3 regions of the Streptomyces sp. NPDC026522 genome follow, and region 1 is predicted to be linked to each of the others. Evidence: riboswitches for the same ligand, from Rfam matches in the RefSeq annotation. Region 1 holds a riboswitch; each other region holds the start of a gene.
The links. Region 1 has a riboswitch for cobalamin ahead of ACZ4M3_RS07210 (ribonucleoside-diphosphate reductase subunit alpha). Riboswitches for the same ligand answer to the same signal wherever they lie in the genome.
Positions count from the first base shown of each region.

Region 1 (4,265 bases):
GCCGACCTTCGCACTCGGAATGTCGCAGATCTTCTCCTCCGTCATCGGCGGGGCCGGGATGAAGGCCTTCTGGTACCACTTCGCCATCATGTTCGAGGCCCTGTTCATCCTGACGACGGTCGACGCCGGCACCCGCGTCGGCCGCTTCATGCTCCAGGACACCCTCGGAAACCTGCACAAGTCCTTCAAGGACGTCAGCTGGAAGCCCGGTGTGTGGATCGCCAGCGCCGTGGTCGTCGGCGGCTGGGGCTACTTCCTCTGGGTGGGCGTCGAGGACCCGCTGGGCGGCATCAACCAGCTGTTCCCGCTGTTCGGCATCGCGAACCAGCTGCTCGCGGCGGTCGCCCTGGCGGTCTGCACCACGCTGCTGGTCAAGTCCGGCCGGCTCAAGTGGGCATGGGTGACCGGCGTCCCACTGGCCTGGGACGTGGCGGTGACCCTCACCGCCAGCTACCAGAAGGTCTTCTCCGACAACCCGAAGATCGGCTTCTTCGCGCAGCGCGACCTGTACCAGGACGGCATCGACGCCGGAAAGGTCATCAAGCCGGCGAAGGACCTCGCGCAGATGCACACCGTGGTCACCAACGCCACGGTGGACGGCGTCCTGTCGGTGCTGTTCGCCCTGCTGATCGTCATCGTCCTGGTGGACGCCGCCCGGACCTGCGTCAAGGCGGTCCGCGCGCCGCAGGACGTCTCCCTCACCGAAGTCCCCTGGACCGAGTCGAAGATCGTCGCCCCGGCGGGTCTGATCGCGACCCCCGAGGAGCGGGCGGAGCTGGCCGCGGCCGGGCTCGACTCCGGCGGCGGCAAGGTCAAGGAGCCGGTGGCGTGAGCGGCGTCCGGGCGGCGCTGGCCAAGGCCGCGCACTACGTACGGGAGTTCACCGGCGAGGCCGCGTACGACCGCTACACGGCCCACGCCCGCTCCCACGACCCGGACGCCCCGGTCCTCACCCGGCGCGCCTTCGAGCGGGCCCGCACGGACGCCCGCGAAGCCGACCCGCGCGAGGGCTTCCGCTGCTGCTGAACCGCCACGGGCCGCCGCGTCTCCCCCGGGAAAACGCGGCGGCCCTTGCGCTGCCCCCGGGGCACACTCGGTCCATGGACATCACCATCAGACGGGCCCTGCCCTCGGAGTACGAAGCGCTCGGTGACATCACCGCCGCGGCCTACCTCGGGGACGGGCTGCTCACCTACGGCGAGGACGATCCGTACCTCGCCAGGCTCCGGGACGTGGCCGGACGGGCCGCGGCCGCCGAGGTGTTCGTCGCCGCGCTCGGCGACGGGCGCGTGGTGGGCGGTGTGACCTTCGCCGCTCCGGGCAGTCCGTTCTGCGACATCGCCGGCCCGGACGAGGCCGAGTTCCGGATGCTGGCGGTCGCCCGCGAGGGCCGCGGCCGGGGCGCCGGCGAGGCACTGGTCCGGGCCTGCATCGACCACGCCCGGGCCCTGGAGGGCGTACGGCGACTCGTGCTGTCGACCACGCCGGACATGCTCGGCGCGCACCGGATCTACGAGCGCCTGGGCTTCGTCCGCACCCCGGAGCGGGACTGGGAGCCCGTCCCCGACCTCCCTTTGCTCACGTACGGTCTCGCGCTGTAGTCGGGGCGCGACACAACATCTAGGGGGTCGCCCAGGAGGGGGCCCCCACATGTATGCTCGTGCTCGCTGTCGCCGCAGGGGAATCCGGTGCGAATCCGGAACTGTCCCGCAACGGTATGAACTGTGCCCATTGGTGCATGCGCAAGTCCGAGGACCTGCCGACAGCGAGCCCGGCTCGACCGAACCGGGTACAGCCACGTCCGGGCCTCGCGGTTGGGCCGGTGGACGCAGCGCGGCGCAAGCGTGCCCGGAGCCGGGGACGCGCCCGCGCGCGCCCGCTCGCGCCCCGCACCGAAGGTGCCCCGGAGCCGAGTGAGGGAGAGCTCCCCCGTGACCATCGCGCCCGCCGCACCGCGCGCCGAGTCCGACCCGTCCGACAGCGCAACCACCGGCGGGGGCCATGGGGCCGCGCTGCTGCGCACCCTCACCGAGCTGACGGCGGACCTCCCCGACACCGACCCCGGCCGGGTCGCCGCCGCCGCCCTGCGCGGCCGCAGCGCCGCCGCGGACGAGGCCGAACTGCGCTCGCTGGCCACCGAGGCCGCCGCCGGACTGATCTCCGAGGACCCGGCGTACTCCCGGCTGGCCGCGCGCCTGCTGACGCTGGCCGTGCGCGACGAGGCCGCGGGCCAGGGCGCGACCTCCTTCGCCGCGTCCGTCGCGGTCGGCCACCGCGAGGGCCTGATCGCCGACCGCACGGCCGAGTTCGTCGCCGCGCACGCGAGCCGCCTCGACGCGCTGGTCGAACACGCGCTCGTCGAGGGCGCGGACGACCGCTTCGGCTTCTTCGGCCTGCGCACCCTGCACAGCCGCTACCTGCTGCGCCACCCCATCACCCGTCAGGTGATCGAGACCCCGCAGTACTTCATGCTCCGCGTGGCCTGCGGCCTCGCGGCGGACGACAGCGTGGGCGCCGTCGAGGAAGTGGCCTCGCTGTACCGGCTGATGAGCCGCCTGGACTACCTGCCGTCCTCCCCCACCCTCTTCAACTCCGGCACCCGGCACCCGCAGATGTCCTCCTGCTACCTGCTGGACTCCCCGCTGGACGAGCTCGACTCGATCTACGACCGCTACCACCAGGTCGCCCGGCTGTCCAAGCACGCCGGCGGCATCGGCCTGTCGTACTCCCGCATCCGCGCCCGCGGTTCGCTGATCCGCGGCACCAACGGCCACTCCAACGGCATCGTCCCGTTCCTCAAGACCCTCGACGCCTCCGTCGCCGCCGTCAACCAGGGCGGCCGCCGCAAGGGTGCCGCCGCGGTCTACCTGGAGACCTGGCACGCGGACATCGAGGAGTTCCTCGAACTGCGCGACAACACCGGTGAGGACCAGCGCCGTACGCACAACCTGAACCTGGCCCACTGGGTGCCGGACGAGTTCATGCGCCGGGTGAACGCCGACGCCGAGTGGTCGCTGTTCTCCCCCGCCGACGTGCCCGAACTGGTCGACCTGTGGGGCGACGACTTCGACGCCGCCTACCGCAAGGCCGAAGCGGCCGGCCTGGCCCGCAAGACCATGCCCGCCCGCGACCTGTACGGCCGGATGATGCGCACCCTCGCGCAGACCGGCCAGGGCTGGATGACCTTCAAGGACGCCTCCAACCGGACGGCGAACCAGACCGCCGAACCCGGCACGGTCGTCCACTCCTCCAACCTGTGCACCGAGATCATCGAGGTCACCAACGACGGCGAGACCGCGGTCTGCAACCTCGGCTCGGTCAACCTGGGCGCCTTCGTGGTGGACGGGGAGATCGACTGGGAGCGGCTGGACGAGACCGTCCGCACCGCCGTCACCTTCCTCGACCGCGTCGTGGACATCAATTTCTACCCGACCGAGCAGGCCGGCCGCTCCAACGCCCGCTGGCGTCCGGTGGGTCTGGGCGCGATGGGCCTCCAGGACGTCTTCTTCCAGCTGAAGCTGCCCTTCGACTCCCCCGAGGCGAAGGCCCTGTCCACGAAGCTCTCCGAGCGGATCATGCTGGCCGCGTACGAGGCCTCCTGCGACCTCGCCGAGCGCAGCGGCCCGCTCCCCGCCTGGGAGCAGACCCGTACGGCCCGCGGTGTCCTGCACCCGGACCACTACGACGTCGAGCTGAACTGGCCGGAACGCTGGGACGCGCTGCGCGCCCGGGTCGCGAAGACCGGCATGCGCAACTCGCTGCTGCTCGCCATCGCCCCGACGGCGACGATCGCCTCGATCGCGGGCGTGTACGAGTGCATCGAGCCGCAGGTCTCGAACCTCTTCAAGCGCGAGACGCTGAGCGGTGAGTTCCTCCAGGTCAACGCGTACCTGGTGGCCGAGCTGAAGAAGCTCGGCGTGTGGGACGCGCAGACCCGCGAGGCGCTGCGCGAGGCCAGCGGCTCGGTGCAGGGCTTCGGCTGGATCCCGGCCGAGGTGCGCGAGCTGTACCGCACGGCGTGGGAGATCCCGCAGCGCGGCCTGATCGACATGGCGGCGGCCCGTACGCCGTTCCTGGACCAGTCGCAGTCGCTGAACCTGTTCCTGGAGACGCCGACCATCGGGAAGCTGTCCTCGATGTACGCGTACGCCTGGAAGCAGGGCCTCAAGACCACGTACTACCTGCGCTCCCGCCCGGCGACGAAGATCGCCCGCGCCGCGTCCGGCGCCGCCGCCCCGGCCGCCGCCACGACCCTCCCGCAGGCC
Region 1 is NZ_JBVHQF010000002.1:565,956-570,220, reverse strand. It holds gene ACZ4M3_RS07225 (carbon starvation CstA family protein) at 1-832, shown strand, start outside; gene ACZ4M3_RS07220 (CstA-like transporter-associated (seleno)protein) at 829-1,026, shown strand; gene ACZ4M3_RS07215 (GNAT family N-acetyltransferase) at 1,101-1,601, shown strand; cobalamin riboswitch at 1,655-1,778, shown strand; gene ACZ4M3_RS07210 (ribonucleoside-diphosphate reductase subunit alpha) at 1,932-4,265, shown strand, end outside.

Region 2 (4,265 bases), on a different contig from region 1:
TGTGCATGTAGGAGCCGTAGAAGAGCGGGTCGCCCTCCGCCAGCACGGCGACGGTCCGGCCGGCGTCGAGGTGCGCGGCGAGCCGGGCCGCGGAGGCCTCGTAGAACTCCTCCATGGCGCCCTGGTAGCCGCCGGGGTGGTCGGTGGTCTCGGTGGTGACCGGGTAGACCAGCGGCTCCTCGATGTGGTCGGCGCGCAGGTGCTCCGCGGCGATCGAGCGGGCGATGGACCGGCCGTGGCGCGCGGAGTGGTACGCGACGACGTCGGCCCCGGCGATCACCTGGACGGCGCGCAGGGTCATCAGCGACGGGTCGCCGGGCCCGAGCCCCACCCCGTAGAGCCGGCCCTTGCCGGTGGTGGCGCCGCTCGCTCCGGTCGTGCTCATTCTTCCTCGCTCGCGATCGCGTTGACGGCGGCGGCCGCGATGGCGCTGCCGCCGCGCCGGCCGCGCACGATCAAGTGGTCCAGCCCGGCCGGGTGTTCGGCGAGCGCGTCCTTCGACTCGGCGGCGCCGATGAAGCCGACCGGGACGCCGATCACGGCGGCGGGGCGCGGCGCGCCCTCCTCGATCATCTCCAGCAGCCGGAACAGCGCGGTCGGCGCGTTGCCGACGGCGATCACGGAGCCCTCCAACAGGCCCCGGTCGCGCCAGACTTCGAGCGCGGCGGCGCTGCGGGTGGTGCCCATCTTGGCGGCCAGCGCCGGGACGGCCGGGTCGGACAGGGTGCAGACGACCTCGTTGGCCGCGGGCAGCCGCTTGCGGGTGACCCCGCTCGCCACCATCTGTACGTCGCACAGGATCGGCGCGCCGGCGTTCAGGGCCGCCCGCGCGCGCAGCACGACGTCGGGCGTGTAGCCCAGGTCCTGGGGCAGGTCGGTCATCCCGCAGGCGTGGATCATGCGCACCGCGACCTGGGCGACCGAGGCGGGCAGCCCGGAGAGGTCCGCCTCGGCGCGGATCGTGGCAAAGGACTGGCGGTAGATCGCCGCGCCGTCCTTCTCGTACTCGAACACTGTGTACTCGCTCATTTCTTCGCTGCGTCGTGGGAGGTGGTGCGGCGTGCGTCCCTGAGGGCCGCGGCAAGGTCGGAGGGGGGTACGCCGAGGCGCGGGGCGCCGCCGGGGGCGCGGACGTCGTACCCGTCGGCGATCGCGAGCACGTCCACCCAGGCGGTACCGCGCGGATGTCCGCAGCGCCGGTCGCATCCCGACCAGTGCACGGGCAGCGGGCCGGCCGCCAGGGCGGTGACGGCGCGCGCGTCGGCGCGTACGTCGCGGTGGGACCGGGCGCAACCGGGCTGCCCGGTACAGGCGGTCACCGACCGCCGGGGGTCGGCGGGGGTGGTGATCAGGCCGGCGTCGGCGAGGGCGGCAAGGGCGTCCGGCGCGGTGGACGCGGTCAGTCCGGGGACGACGACGCCGCGCCAGGGGGTCAGGCGCAGCCGCCCGGTGAGCCCGGCCAGGAGGTTCCACTGGGCGGTGGTGAGGCGTCCGAGGGGCGCGAGTACGCAGAGCGCGACGCGCTGCCCGGGCCCGTCGACCGGGCCGGGCTCGGGCGCCCGGCCCCGGGGCGCGGCGGGATCGGCGACAACGGTCGCACGGACCCCGGCGCGGGCCAGCCGGTCCGCCAACTCCCGCATGTCGAGCCGGTGTTCGGGAGGCAGCTCGGCGACCCGCCAGGCCCGCGTGCCGGCTTGCCGCGCGGTGTCGAGGAAGTACCGCGCGGCCACGAGGGCGGCCCGTGGCGCGTCGGTGGCGGCCACGAGGAGCCCCTCACCGGCGCCGGCCGTGGTGAGCAGGGCGTGCTGCGGGCCGCGCGCGATCAGGTTCACGTCCGCGTCGAGGGAGCTCACGTCGCCGCGTCCGTCGTCGAGGGCGAACAGGAACCTCCCGGACAGCGCGGCCGCCTCGGCGCTCGCGCAGAGCAGCCGGTCCAGCTCCGCGACCCGGGGCGCGACGTCGGGCAGCCCGCTGCGGTCGAGGCCGGTCAGCGGCGAGGCGACGATGTTGCGGACCCGCTCGTGCGAGGGGGCGGGGAGCAGCCCCGCGTCGGCCAGGAGGCGGGCGAGTTCACCGCCGCAGGCCGCCCCGAGTCCGCGCAGTTGGGCGTTGCCGCGCGAGGTGAGGTCGATGTGCCCGTCGCCGAGCCGGTCCGCCGCGTCGCCGAGCAGCCCGGCCGCGTGCGCCCCGAGCATCCCGCCGGGTATCCGCACCCGGGCGAGGTACCCGTCGTCCGCCTGGTGCAACCGCAGCGCGCCGGGGCAGGCGTCACCTCGGTCCCGTATGACGGGTTCGTCCCGCGATGCGGCGGAAGCTGACTGGGGCATGGCCGCGAGCATACCCACGTTTCCCCACCCCCGACCTGTGTCCACCGCCACCCCGCACCAGGCCGGGCCAGTGTTTGAGGCGCGTGGCCCCGCCGGGCAAACTCAGCCCCGCCGGCGTTTGAGGCGCGGGGGCCCGGGGGCAGAGCCCCCGCAACGGACCCGCACCCGACCACCGCGCCGCCGGCACTCCGCACCCGCGCCGCCGGCACCCGGCATCCCGCACCCGACCACCACACTCCCCACCCCGCCACCTAAGATGACCCCCGGCGGACCACACGGCCCGTCACCGCCGAGGACGGCGACATGGGAGGAAGCCCGGTGCGATTCCGGCGCGGTCCCGCCACTGTGAACCCCGCGGAGCAATCGGCCGGGTGAGTCAGGAACTCCCGCCGTCCTCACTGCCCGGGGCGCGGAAACCCCGAGGAAGGCCTGCCGCCGCATGATCCTGCTGCTGTCGACGTCCGACACCGATCTGCTCAGCGCCCGCGCCGCGAACACCGCCGACGGGCCCGTCCCGTACCGGTTCGCGAACCCCTCCCGCCTTCCCCTCGACGACCTGCCCGCCCTGCTCGACGGGGTCGAGCTGGTCGTCGTACGCCTCCTCGGCGGCCTGCGCGCCTGGCAGGACGGCCTCGACCTGCTCCTGGCTCCCGGCCAGCACCGCCCGGTCGTCGTCCTGACCGGCGAACAGGCCCCGGACGCGCAGCTGATGGAGGCCTCGACCGTCCCCATCGGCATCGCCGCCGAGGCCCACGGCTACCTCGCCCACGGCGGCCCGGCCAACCTGGACCAGCTGGCCCGCTTCCTCTCCGACACCGTGCTCCTCACCGGCCACGGCTTCGAGCCCCCCGCGGCCGCCCCCACCTGGGGTCCCCTGGAGCGCACCCCGGCCGGTACCACCGGCCCCCGCGTCGCCGTGCTCTACTACCGCGCCCACCAGATGAGCGGCAACACCGCCTTCGTGCACGCCCTGTGCGAGGCCATCGAGGCCCACGGCGCCCAACCGCTCCCCCTCTACGTCTCCTCCCTCCGCGCCCCGGAGCCGGAGCTGCTCACCGCCCTGGAGTCGGCGGACGCCATCGTCACCACCGTCCTCGCGGCGGGCGGCACCAAGCCGGCCACCGCCTCGGCCGGCGGCGACGACGAGTCCTGGGACGCGGGCGCGCTGGCCGCGCTCGGCGTGCCGATCCTCCAGGCCCTGTGCCTGACCGGCTCCCGCAGCGCGTGGGCGGAGAACGACGAGGGCCTGTCCCCGCTGGACGCCGCCACCCAGGTCGCCGTCCCGGAGTTCGACGGCCGCCTGATCACCGTCCCGTTCTCCTTCAAGGAGCTCGACGAGGACGGCCTGCCCGCCTACGTCGCCGACCCCGAGCGGGCCGCCCGCGTCGCGGGCATCGCCGTACGCCACGCCCGGCTGCGACACATCGAGCGGCGCGACAAGAAGGTCGCGCTGGTCCTCTCCGCGTACCCGACCAAGCACTCCCGCATCGGCAACGCGGTCGGCCTGGACACCCCGGCCAGCGCGGTCGAGCTCCTGCGCACGCTCATCGCCGCGGGCTACGACTTCGGTCCGACCGCCGACGTCCCCGGCCTGGTCTCCGGCGACGGCGACGAGCTGATCCGCGCCCTGATCGAGGCCGGCGGCCACGACCAGGACTGGCTCACCGAGGAGCAGCTGGCCCGCAACCCCGTCCGCATCCCCGCCGCCGACTACAAGCGCTGGTTCGCCGAGCTCCCGGCCGAGCTGCGCGAGAGCGTCGAGGAACACTGGGGCGAGGCGCCCGGCAACATGTTCGTGGACCGCTCCGCGAACCCCGAGGGCGACATCGTCCTGGCGGCCCTGCGCCGCGGGAACCTCCTGATCCTCATCCAGCCGCCGCGCGGTTTCGGCGAGAACCCGATCGCGATCTACCACGATCCGGACCTGCCGCCCTCGCA
Region 2 is NZ_JBVHQF010000009.1:47,514-51,778, forward strand. It holds gene ACZ4M3_RS23225 (precorrin-2 C(20)-methyltransferase) at 1-385, opposite strand, end outside; gene ACZ4M3_RS23230 (precorrin-8X methylmutase) at 382-1,029, opposite strand; gene ACZ4M3_RS23235 (cobalamin biosynthesis protein CobG) at 1,026-2,327, opposite strand; cobalamin riboswitch at 2,609-2,733, shown strand; gene cobN (cobaltochelatase subunit CobN) at 2,767-4,265, shown strand, end outside.
Region 2: another riboswitch for cobalamin. It lies ahead of cobN (cobaltochelatase subunit CobN); the one in region 1 lies ahead of ACZ4M3_RS07210 (ribonucleoside-diphosphate reductase subunit alpha).

Region 3 (4,265 bases), 220 kb from region 1:
CAGCATGAGGTTGCTGTCCCGCACCCGCAGCTGGCGGACCTGGTGCGGGTCGTCCGGCTTGGTGTAGAGGAGGCGGTACGCCTCCTTGCCCACGCCCTTGACGTCGGTCGCGGCGCCGCCCCCCGAGTCCTTGCCCGCGTCGTCCCGCACCTTGCCGAAGACCGCCTTCGCCTCGTCGACGCCCGGCACGTAGGCGAAGTCGAGCTCTACCTTGGCGCCCCGGTAGGCCGCCGGGCCGGTGTCGACGAGCTGCTGGACGCACTTCGCCCCCGGGTAGCCCCCGGTGGTCCTGCGCGTGCGGTCGGCCACGTCCTCGCGGGCCCCGAGCGGGTCGGCCAGCTTGCCGTACGGCAGCGCGTTGCATATCTCGTCGGTGGCGACCCACGGGTAGCCGCCCTTGCCCTCCTGGGAGACCTCCTGGTCGCCGCCGCCCCCGCACGCGGTGGCCGCGAGGACGAGGGCCGCGGCGACCACGGCACGAGGCCGGAGGCGGTGCCGGCGGGTGTGACGGGTGTGACGGCTGAGACGGCGCATCCGGTGCTCCCCTGTCGCACGGTCCATGTCCACGCCGTCACCCTGCCAGGAACGGCGCCGCGGCACCGGGGATCCGTGCAACCGCGGTGGCGCTCCGGGTGTCCTCAGGAGTGTCAGCCCTGTCCCCGTCTCTCAGAATCGGGGGGACGTCATGCATCGCGTACGTCGCCGCCAGATCACCGCGCTGCTCGCCGGCGCCCTGCTCACCGCCGGGGTCGCGCTCGCCGCGCCGGCCTCCGCCGCCACCACCACGCTGGTCACCAACGCCCGCTGGGGCGGGCACTGCACCTACGACCGGCTCGTCATCGACCTCCAGGGAGCCGCCCCGCCGGTCACCGTCACGCCCGTCTCCCAGCTGGTCTACGACGGGTCGGGCAAGCCCGTCCCGCTGCCGGGGAAGTACTTCCTGGAGATCAGGCTGCACCCCGCCGCCGGGCACGACGACACCGGCAAGAACGTCTACGTGGGGCCCAAGCTCCAGCAGATCGCCCTCAGCAAGCTCAAGGGCATGGCCCTGACCGGCGACTTCGAGGGGTACGTCACCTTCGGCGCCGCCTTCGACACCCCGCCCGCCTACAACACCGGCGTGCTGCACGCCCCGGAGCGGTTCGTCCTGGACTTCCCGCACCCGGCCACCTGCTGACCGCCCCGCGCTACCGGTGCTCGGGGTTCGGGAAGTCGAAGCGGCACCCGGCGTCCCACTCCGAGCGCTGGTTGCCGTGCGCCGGAATGCCGCCCGCCCGTTTCAGGAGGGCGGCCAGGTGCATGAGGTTCCAGCTCATGAAGGTCGTGTTCCGGTTGGTGAAGTCGTTCTCGGGGCCGCCCGAGCCGGGGTCCAGGTACGAGGGACCCGGCCCGGCCTCGCCGATCCACCCGGCGTCGGCCTGCGGCGGGATCGCGTACCCGAGGTGCTGGAGGCTGTAGAGGACGTTCATGGCGCAGTGCTTGACGCCGTCCTCGTTGCCGGTGATGAGCGCCCCGCCGACCCGGCCGTAATAGGCGTACTGGCCCCGCTCGTTCAGCAGCGAGGAGCAGGCGTAGAGCCGCTCGATGACCTGCTTCATCACGGAGCTGTTGTCCCCGAGCCAGATCGGGCCGCACAGCACCAGGATGTCGGCGTCCATGATCCGGCTGTACAGGACGGGCCACTCGTCGCTCTCCCAGCCGTGCTCGGTCATGTCGGGCCAGACACCGGTGGCGATGTCGTGGTCGACGGCGCGGACGAGCGCGGTCCGGGCCCCGGCGGCCTCCATCACCGCGCGGCTCCGGGAGATCAGGCCCTCGGTGTTGCTGGTCTCGGGGGACCGTTTGAGCGTGCAGTTCACGTAGAGGGCGCTCAGGTCGCCGTAGTGGGGGGTCTGCGCGGAACGGGAGTCGTCGGCCACCCCGCCACCCTGCGTCCCGGCGGACGCGGCCGCCAGCGGGCGCGCCCGGAAGGGCCGGGTTGTGACCCGTCCGGGCGGCCGACTAGGGTCATGGGGCCTTGGTGTTCGGGAAACCGGTGGAAAACCGGTGCGGCCCTCGCCACTGTGATCGGGAAGTCCGGCTCCATTCTCCCCCAGACTCCGTCCGGGAGGTGCCCCCACCGCGGGACGCCACTGGGCCCGCGCGGGAGACCGCTCGGCCCGGGAAGGCGGAGCCAGGGCATCAGTACCCGTGAGCCAGGAGACCGGCCGGGGCGCGTTGTCCATCCACGAGGTGCTGGAGAGGTCTCCCCACTCATGCATATCGCCGAGGGCTTCCTGCCCCCGTTGCACGCGGCCGCCTGGGGCGTCGCGGCCGCCCCCTTCGTCGTCCACGGTGTCCGCGCCCTGACCCGGGAGGTGAAGGCCAACCCGGAGAGCACGCTGCTGCTCGGTGCGTCGGGGGCGTTCACCTTCGTCCTGTCGGCGCTCAAGATACCTTCGGTCACCGGCAGTTGTTCCCACCCCACCGGAACGGGGCTCGGCGCGATCCTGTTCCGGCCGCCGGTGATGACGGTGCTCGGGACCATCACCCTGCTGTTCCAGGCCCTGCTGCTGGCCCACGGCGGGCTGACCACGCTCGGCGCGAACGCCTTCTCGATGGCGATCGCCGGGCCGTGGGCGGGCTACGGCGTCTACCGGCTGCTCAAGCGGTTCGGCGTACCGCTGATGGTGACCGTCTTCTTCGGCGCGTTCTTCGCCGACCTCGTCACCTACTGCGTGACCAGTGTGCAGCTGGCCCTGGCCTTTCCCGACCCGGCGAGCGGCTTCCTCGGCGCGCTCGCCAAGTTCGGCGGGATCTTCGCGGTCACGCAGATCCCGCTGGCCGTCAGCGAGGGGCTGCTGACCGTACTCGTCATGCGGCTGCTGATGCAGTCCAGCAAGTCGGACCTGGTCCGGCTGGGTGTCGCCGGGCTGACGGCCCGCACCACCCGCACCGAGCAGGAGGCGGCGGCCCGATGAGCGGCGCGAGCAAGAACACGAAGATCAACGCGCTGCTGCTGCTCCTGGTGGCCGCGCTCGCCGTGCTGCCGGTCGCGCTGGGCATGGGCGAGGGCAAGGAAGAGCCGTTCGCCGGGGCCGACAACCAGGCCGAGTCGGCGATCACCGAGATCCGGCCGGACTACAAGCCGTGGTTCTCGCCGCTGTACGAACCCCCGTCCGCGGAGATCGAGTCGGCGCTGTTCGCCCTCCAGGCGGCCCTCGGTGCGGGCGTGCTCGCCTACTACTTCGGCCTGCGCAAGGGCCGCCGCCAGGGCCTCGCCCAGGCGCGCGGCCCACAGGATCCGCCGGCGCCCCCGACGGAGTCCTAGCCGGTGCTGCCCATCGACGTGGCGGCGCACGGCAGCCGCTGGCGCCACCGCCACCCGCTGGAGAAGGCGCTGCTGGGGCTCGGGCTCACCGTCACCGCCGTCGGCCTGCCGCCCTGGCCCGGCGGGCCGCTGGTCGCGGCGGCGACGCTGGCCGTGCTGCTCGGTCCGGCCGGGGTGGCCGGACGGCAGCTGTGGCGGGCCTTCCGGATCCCGCTGGGCTTCTGCTTCACCGGGGCGCTGCCGCTGCTGTTCGCGGTCGGCGGCCCGGCGGGGCCGGTCTCCCTGGCCCCGGACGGCCCCCGGCACGCGGCGGAGCTGCTGCTGCGCACGTCGGCGGCTTCGCTCGGGGTGCTGCTGTTCGCCTTCACCACCCCGGTGTCGGACGTACTGCCCCGGCTGGTGCGGGCGGGCGTCCCGGCCCCGGTGGTGGACGTGGCCCTGGTCATGTACCGGATCGGGTTCCTGCTGCTCGACTCGGTGGCCCAGGTGCACCGGGCGCAGGCGGCCCGGCTCGGGCACACCGGCCGGGCGGCGCTGTGGCGTTCGCTGGCCGGGCTCGCCGCGACCTCGTTCGTACGGGCCTTCGACCGCGCGGCGCGGCTCCAGGAGGGGCTGGCCGGGCGCGGCTACGACGGGGCGCTGCGGGTGCTGGTGCCCGGGGCGGCGCTGTCGTGGCGGTTCCTGGCGGCGTCGGCGGCCCTGCTGGGCGCGCTGGTTGCCGTCACTCTCACCTTGAAGGGGCTGTACCTGTGAACCCGTTGGTGGAACTGGTGGGCGCGGGCTACGCGTACGAGGACGGGCCGGCGGTGCTGTCCGGCGCGGACTTCGCGATCGCGGAGGGCCGGGCGCTGGTCCTGCTGGGCCGCAACGGCAGCGGCAAGACCACGCTGATGCGGCTGCTGAGCGGGAGCCTTCGGCCGGGTCCGGGCGAACTGCGGCTGGACGGCGCGCCGGT
Region 3 is NZ_JBVHQF010000002.1:781,212-785,476, reverse strand. It holds gene ACZ4M3_RS08180 (hypothetical protein) at 1-561, opposite strand, end outside; gene ACZ4M3_RS08175 (AMIN-like domain-containing (lipo)protein) at 686-1,177, shown strand; gene ACZ4M3_RS08170 (flavodoxin family protein) at 1,188-1,919, opposite strand; cobalamin riboswitch at 2,002-2,226, shown strand; gene ACZ4M3_RS08165 (energy-coupling factor ABC transporter permease) at 2,256-2,960, shown strand; gene ACZ4M3_RS08160 (energy-coupling factor ABC transporter substrate-binding protein) at 2,957-3,310, shown strand; gene cbiQ (cobalt ECF transporter T component CbiQ) at 3,314-4,063, shown strand; gene ACZ4M3_RS08150 (ATP-binding cassette domain-containing protein) at 4,060-4,265, shown strand, end outside.
Region 3: another riboswitch for cobalamin. It lies ahead of ACZ4M3_RS08165 (energy-coupling factor ABC transporter permease); the one in region 1 lies ahead of ACZ4M3_RS07210 (ribonucleoside-diphosphate reductase subunit alpha).